DNA from 3 places in the Exiguobacterium sp. KKT215 genome. Region 2 is predicted to be linked to each of the others. Evidence: riboswitches for the same ligand, from Rfam matches in the RefSeq annotation. Region 2 holds a riboswitch; each other region holds the start of a gene.
The links. A riboswitch is a leader RNA that binds a small molecule or an ion and turns the genes downstream of it on or off. The one in region 2 is predicted to bind S-adenosylmethionine.

Region 1 (2,266 bases), 1.1 Mb from region 2:
GATATCCGGATCGTTCGCGAGTTCGCGCAGTGCGTCGAGACCGTACGTATAGACGTTGAACAGGAGCGCTGTCGCACCTGCCTCGATAAGACGGAGCGCCTGGTCACGTAGACCGAACACGGGGCCGCTCAGCGTGATGGCGTAGAGGACACGTTTCCCGGTCGCCTCGAAGTGGGCTTGAATGACGTCCGCTCCGATCCGGGCCCGTTCGAGCGATGGGGTGAGCGGGTTGTCGTATAAAATCTCGTCGTCTTTGACGATATCGATGCCTCCGGCGAACTGATCGCGGAGTTGCTGCTCGAGAAACGCGAGGTCACGGCCGATGACACCTTTGAAGATGCTCATGACGAGCGGGCGATCATGAACACCGAGTAAATCGCGAATTCCAGTGACCCCGAACTTGGCGCCTTTGAAATGAGGGGCGAGCGTCTCGGGCAACGTCAAATCAATTAACCGAATCGAATCGTCGAGGGACAGTTTCCCGAACGTCGTCGTCAAGATGGATGAAAAGTCAGGGCTGACATTATGTAACGGGTAGCGGATTGTGAAGCGGCTCGTCGTATCCGTATGTGTCGTCGACACGACCTCACCCCGGTACGCCTGTAACTGCTCTTGCTCTAAGTGAGGTAGCTCCGTCCAAGTACCGACGGTCAGCTCGAGGGCGATTTTGTCGGCGACGGTCGCGACCGCGTCCGTTCGTTTGATTTCATATGTGGCAGTGATACTCATATGGTTCCTCCTTCCAGGCAAACAAAAAATGACCCCATGCCGAGGCAAGAGGTCATCATAAAAAATGAACTCTTATCTCTCAGCTTTCGCTGCAAGAATTAGCACCGTGCCATCTCTGGTCGGTTGCTGCGACATCATCGGGCTCGTCCCTCCGTCTGCTCTTGATAAGAATGTGATTTGAAGTTGTGAAATTTAATTGAATTTTTGCACAGAATCATCATGTCGTCAATTCCTTTTTTTCCAAAAAAAATATTTTGGGAAGTTGTTTCCATATATGCACAAAAAAAGACGGAGTTGCGTCGAGAAAATGACGTTGACAATCGTGACGTCGAGTCCGTAATATTCATCACATAAGTTCACCGAATCGAATAACACACTCTTATCGCGAGTTGGCAGAGGGAATTGGCCCGATGACGCCGCAGCAACCGACCACTAGGCACGGTGCTACATCCACCAGACGAATGTCTGACAGATGAGAGGAACAACCATTTTGGCTGTGCCTCTTTCTCGCGGAGAAAGGGGCTTTTTTTGTGGGCAACGTACAGGAAGGGGAAAACATCATGTCATATCAACCATTTACAGAACAGACCGTCGTCGAGCACGTCCGTCAATTAGGATACTTGCAAGAAGGAATCGCCGAGTGCGAGGAGATCGGGGACGGCAACTTGAATCTCGTCTTTCGGATTCGCCAAGGCGAACAGCGCCTGATCGTCAAACAAGCGCTCCCATACGCCAAAGTCGTCGGTGAGAGCTGGCCGCTCACGCTCGAGCGGGCATGGATTGAACAGTTGGCACTCCGTGAGTTTGCGACTGTCGCGCCTCGATTCGTCCCGGCTGTCCTTGGCAGCGACCGGACACTCGCTTACACGATTATAGAAGATCTATCTGATTATGAGATTGTCCGCACCGGCTATTTGAACGGGGAGAGCTACCCGGAACTCGCCCGTCATGTCGGTGAATTTTTGGGCGAGACGCTGTTTGCGACGTCGGATTACGCAGCTGGACCGATCGCGAAGAAGCGGATTGAACGTGACTATTACAACCCGGAACTGTGTGACATCACCGAGAAGCTCATCTTCACCGATCCGTTCAAAGACGCGGAGTCGAACAACATCGAGACGGCGCTGCGAGCAGATGTCGAACGCCTTTGGCAAGACCAGGCGCTCAAGATCGAGGTGACGAAATTGAAAGTCGGGTTTGTCACGAAACATGAGGCACTCCTGCATGGAGACTTACATACGGGTAGCATCTTCGCGACTCAACAAGAGACGAAAATCATCGATCCAGAGTTCGCATTTTACGGACCGTTCGGCTTCGACCTCGGCCAAATCATCGCCCATTTGACGCTGTCGACGTTCCATGACCCGCTCAAACGCTTCGAGCGTTTCACGGACGTCTTGACGGTGTGGGAGACGTTCGAGAAGACGTTTCGGGCCAATTTTGAGCGCGCCGTCGAGCCGTTCAATACGGATGGTTTCGTCGACGAGTTGTTGCGGACAGTCTTCAGCGACACGATCGGCTACGCCGGTTGCGAACT
Region 2 (2,266 bases):
CTTCATGCAGCAGTTTCCGCGAGAACGACTTGGCATCACCCTCAGGCACTTTCGCCCAGACGAAGAACGAGCCTTCCGGCGGTTCGACGGCCCAGCCGGCCCGGTTCAACCCGTCAATCAGGCGATCACGCCGTGCCTCGTACAGTCGTGCCAAGTCATCGCGAATGGTACGGGGCGCCTCGAGCGCAGCGACAGCCGCCGCCTGGATGGCCGAGAACACGCTGACGTGGACGTGGTCCTGATACGTGTTGATCGCCTCGATGATGTCCGCGTTCCCGACGGCGAAGGCGACGCGCCAACCGGACATGTTGAACGCTTTCGACATCGTATATACCTCGATGCCGACTTCTTTCGCCCCTTCCGCCTGCAGAAAGCTAGGCGGGACATGGCCATCGAATCCGATGCTGCCATATGCGAAATCGTGGACGACCATCAAGTCCCGCTCCCGGGCGAAACGGACGGTATCGTCAAAGAAAGCGGGTGAGGCGACGGCTCCGGTCGGATTGCTCGGGTAGTTCAAATACATGAGTCTTGCATCTTGCGTATCGAGCGTCTCATAGTCCGGCAAGAAGCCGTTCTCTTCCCGGAGGACGAGGTCACGGACGACGGCACCGGCGAGGCGTGCCCCCGAGATGTAATCAGGATAGCCGGGATTCGGTAGCAAAATCCCGTCGCCAGGTTCGAGTACGCATTGCGGCAACGTGATGAGACCAGATTTTGAGCCGATGAGAATCGCGACTTCTGTCTCGGGATCAAGTTCGACTCCATACTCATTCAAATAGAACGTCGCCACTGCTTGCTTCAGGCGGGCCTGACCGCGGAACGGACCGTATTGATGGGTCGAGGCGTCGAGGAGCGCCGTCTGAAGCGCGTCACAGATTGGCTCAGGCGTAGGCAGGTCAGGCGTCCCTTGTCCGAGTCGGATGATGTCGCGGCCGGCTTGTTCGAGTTCGGCCACCTCGTTCGCGAGTCCGACGAAATGTTGAGGTGGTAACGTTTTAAGTAGATGTGAGCGTCTGTCAGTCATGAATAGTCCTCCTATGCAAAAAACACCCCTTTCCGCGGAAAGGGGTGTCGAGATACGGACGTATTCAAACAACCACCTTTCCATCTCTCAAGGTCACCTTGCTGGAATTAGCACAGTATTGAATCAATCTGTTGCTGAAGCTTCATCGGGCCAGTCCCTCCGCTTCTCTTGATAGAAAGTGTTTTATATGCGATTTGTCTTTTTGTAATATGTCACTTAGTTAACCAAACGTTACCAATCTTGTCAATCCTTTTTTGAAAATGAGCATGTCCTCTTGAATCCCGATAAAAAAACGTTCATAGTGAAAGTGAACGTTATTCTACAAAATTTAAAACATGAGGGGATGGACCTTTGGAATTAAACCGTCAATTGATTTGGAAGTTGAGCGTGATCGGCCTGATCCTGCTCGTGCTCTGGAAAGTCATCAGCGAACCGGATACGATTTCGCAGATGATGCATTATACGTTCCAGTTGCTGACGCCGATTATTATGGGAATCGCCATCGCGCTGCTCCTGAATACCGTCCTGTCCTATATAGAAGAACGGTTTCAACTAAAACGATATCAAGGCTTGCTAATCGTCTATATCATCTTTATCGGGATTCTCGTCATCTCTGCGGTAACGCTGTTCCCACGCATTTATTCGAGCCTCGCCTCGCTCATCGAGGAACTCCCGTCCTATATCCGGCAAATCGACGGGTATCTGTCACAGTTGAACACGTATTTGAAAGAGTATAACGCGACAGTCGCCCAGGCCATCGATTTCAGCCGGTTCGAGGAGCGCTACTCGGGCTGGGTCGAGACGGCCGTCTTGTCGTCGGTCAGCTACGTTTCGAGCTTCACGATGACGCTCATCAACTTCTTGATTGGGATCGTCATCTCGATTTATCTTTTAAAAGACAAAGAGATTTTTGCCCGCATGTTCAAGCGGCTGTTGTATGCGATGTTCCCGGTCGCGTCAGCCAAGACGACGATCGACATCTTCCAAGAGATGGATTACATCTTTAAACGCTATATCATCGGGAAGTCGCTCGACTGCCTCATCATCGGGGTGCTGGCCGTCGCCGGTCTGTTGATTATCGGGGCGCCATACGCGCTTCTCCTCGGCGTCATCGTCGGTGTCTTGAACTTCATCCCGTACGTCGGGCCGCTGCTCGGGATGATCCCGGCGTTCATCATCACCTACTTCTATGACCCGTTCACGGCGCTCATCGTCCTCTTGTTCATCTTCTTGTTGCAA
Region 3 (2,266 bases), 420 kb from region 2:
CAACGAGGTTTTTCGCCACGTAACGAGCTGCATACGCTGCTGAACGGTCAACTTTGGTAGGATCTTTACCTGAGAACGCGCCGCCGCCGTGACGAGCGTATCCACCGTACGTATCGACGATGATTTTGCGTCCTGTGAGACCTGCATCCCCTTGTGGTCCACCGATTACGAAGCGGCCAGTCGGGTTGATGAAGTATTTCGTGTCCGCGTCGATGAGTTCAGCCGGGATGACTGCATCGATGACGTGCTCTTTCAAATCAGCTTGGATTTGCTCGAGCGTGATGTCTTCCGCGTGTTGTGTCGAGATGACGATTGTGTCGATGCGAACTGGGTTGTTCGCTTCGTCGTATTCGACTGTCACTTGTGTCTTACCGTCTGGGCGAAGGTAAGCGAGCGTGCCGTTCTTACGAACTTCTGCCAAACGACGTGACAATTTGTGAGCGAGTGAAATCGGGAGCGGCATGAGTTCCGGCGTCTCTTTTGTTGCGTAACCGAACATGAGACCTTGGTCACCAGCACCGATTGCATCGATTTCTTCTTCAGTCATTTGTCCTTCACGAGCTTCGAGCGCTTGGTCAACACCTTGCGCGATGTCTACCGATTGCTCATCGATCGATGTGAGGACAGCACAAGTCTCTGCATCGAAACCATATTTCGCACGTGTGTAGCCGATCTCACGAACAGTTTCACGAACAACTTTCGGGATATCCACGTAAGTTGATGTTGTGATTTCACCTGCTACGAGCACGAGACCTGTTGTGACAGACGTCTCAGCCGCAACGCGGGCGTTTGGATCTTCAGCTAAAATTGCATCCAAAATCGCATCTGAGATTTGGTCACAAATTTTATCCGGATGTCCTTCCGTGACGGACTCCGAAGTGAAAAGTCGACGGTTCAAGTTTGCCATTTCGAAAAACCTCCTATAATAAAGGGTGATGTGTGGACGGTACTCGTTCCCCTTACGCGTTGCTTTGGGACGGTAATGAAAAAAACCTCTCGCCATGTTCAAATGGGAAAGGTTGAATCGTTCTTCCTTACCCTCTTATCGTTCGAAGCTTACGCTTCGCTTCAGGATAGCACCTTTTCCGAATAACAATGAAAACTCGGACGGTTGCTGGGCTTCGTAGGGCCTTGTTCCCTCCACCGCTCAGAATAAGAGTATCCGTTACGAAGACCATCATATAAATGACACCCCGTTCTGTCAAGCGTATCGACCGAATTCGTCAAACTTTTCACAAACGGTCAAATAGTTATGTTTGTGAAATATCAAACATTTTTTTGTCCGTTTTGGTTTTTGTACTATGACCTGATACAGAATATGTTAGAATGACAATGTAAGAAAGCGCTTACTTTAAAGGGTAAAAAATGCTTGTTTTTGATTAGTATGTCACATATAATAAAAACGTCATACTGATTAAACGCGGAAGTATGCGGATTTCATCCACATCTATTTAGGGGAAAGGTGGGATTCAGGATGGCGACAACGCTCCTGAAAATCGAAGAATTAATTAAAGGTGCCGACATGATGCGGAACTTGACGGTTCCAGAACTGGTGGAAGAAGCCATTCGCAACGGTGAGGGCGTACTGACGAAAGACGGGGCTTTATCGGTCAGTACTGGGAAATTCACAGGACGGTCACCGAAAGACAAATTCGTCGTGCAAGATGAAGTCAGCAATCATTTAGTAGACTGGGGTCCAGTCAACCAACCGATCGCGGAAGAGAAGTTCACCGCGCTACTCGACAAAGTGTTGACGCACCTCGAAACGAAAGACAAGCTCTATTATCTCGAGGCGTCTGCGGGGGCAGACGAGCACTATACGCTCCCGGTCCGTGCCATCACGGAATACGCGTGGCACAATTTGTTCGCCAAACAGTTGTTCTTGCGTGAATGGCCGACGAAAGGTGCCTTCGAGCCCTTCACGGTCATCTATGCACCGAGTTATAAGGCCGATCCAGTCATCGACGGGACGAACTCCGAAACGTTCATTCTCGTCTCATTCGCCAAGCGGACCATTCTGATCGGGGGAACAGAATACGGCGGCGAGATTAAAAAATCGATTTTCTCGGTCATGAACTTCCTGTTGCCGGAACAACATGTGTTATCGATGCACTGCTCGGCGAACGTATCGGACGCCGGCGAGACGGCCCTTTTCTTCGGTCTATCGGGAACTGGGAAGACGACACTGTCGGCCGACCCGGAACGCCATTTGATTGGGGATGACGAGCACGGTTGGTCACCCGACGGCGTCTTCAATATCGAGGGC

Region 1: it holds a riboswitch for S-adenosylmethionine, as region 2 does, so the genes downstream of both, mtnK (S-methyl-5-thioribose kinase) here and ACZ2GZ_RS07330 (aminotransferase class I/II-fold pyridoxal phosphate-dependent enzyme) in region 2, are expected to answer to the same signal.
Region 3: it holds a riboswitch for S-adenosylmethionine, as region 2 does, so the genes downstream of both, metK (methionine adenosyltransferase) here and ACZ2GZ_RS07330 (aminotransferase class I/II-fold pyridoxal phosphate-dependent enzyme) in region 2, are expected to answer to the same signal.

What each region holds. Positions count from the first base shown of each region.
Region 1 is NZ_CM145756.1:304,177-306,442, forward strand. It holds gene ACZ2GZ_RS01740 (2,3-diketo-5-methylthiopentyl-1-phosphate enolase) at 1-729, opposite strand, end outside; SAM riboswitch class I at 799-900, opposite strand; SAM riboswitch class I at 1,106-1,208, shown strand; gene mtnK (S-methyl-5-thioribose kinase) at 1,290-2,266, shown strand, end outside.
Region 2 is NZ_CM145756.1:1,405,859-1,408,124, reverse strand. It holds gene ACZ2GZ_RS07330 (aminotransferase class I/II-fold pyridoxal phosphate-dependent enzyme) at 1-1,027, opposite strand, end outside; SAM riboswitch class I at 1,105-1,205, opposite strand; gene ACZ2GZ_RS07325 (AI-2E family transporter) at 1,379-2,266, shown strand, end outside.
Region 3 is NZ_CM145756.1:981,686-983,951, reverse strand. It holds gene metK (methionine adenosyltransferase) at 1-907, opposite strand, end outside; SAM riboswitch class I at 1,040-1,159, opposite strand; gene pckA (phosphoenolpyruvate carboxykinase (ATP)) at 1,475-2,266, shown strand, end outside.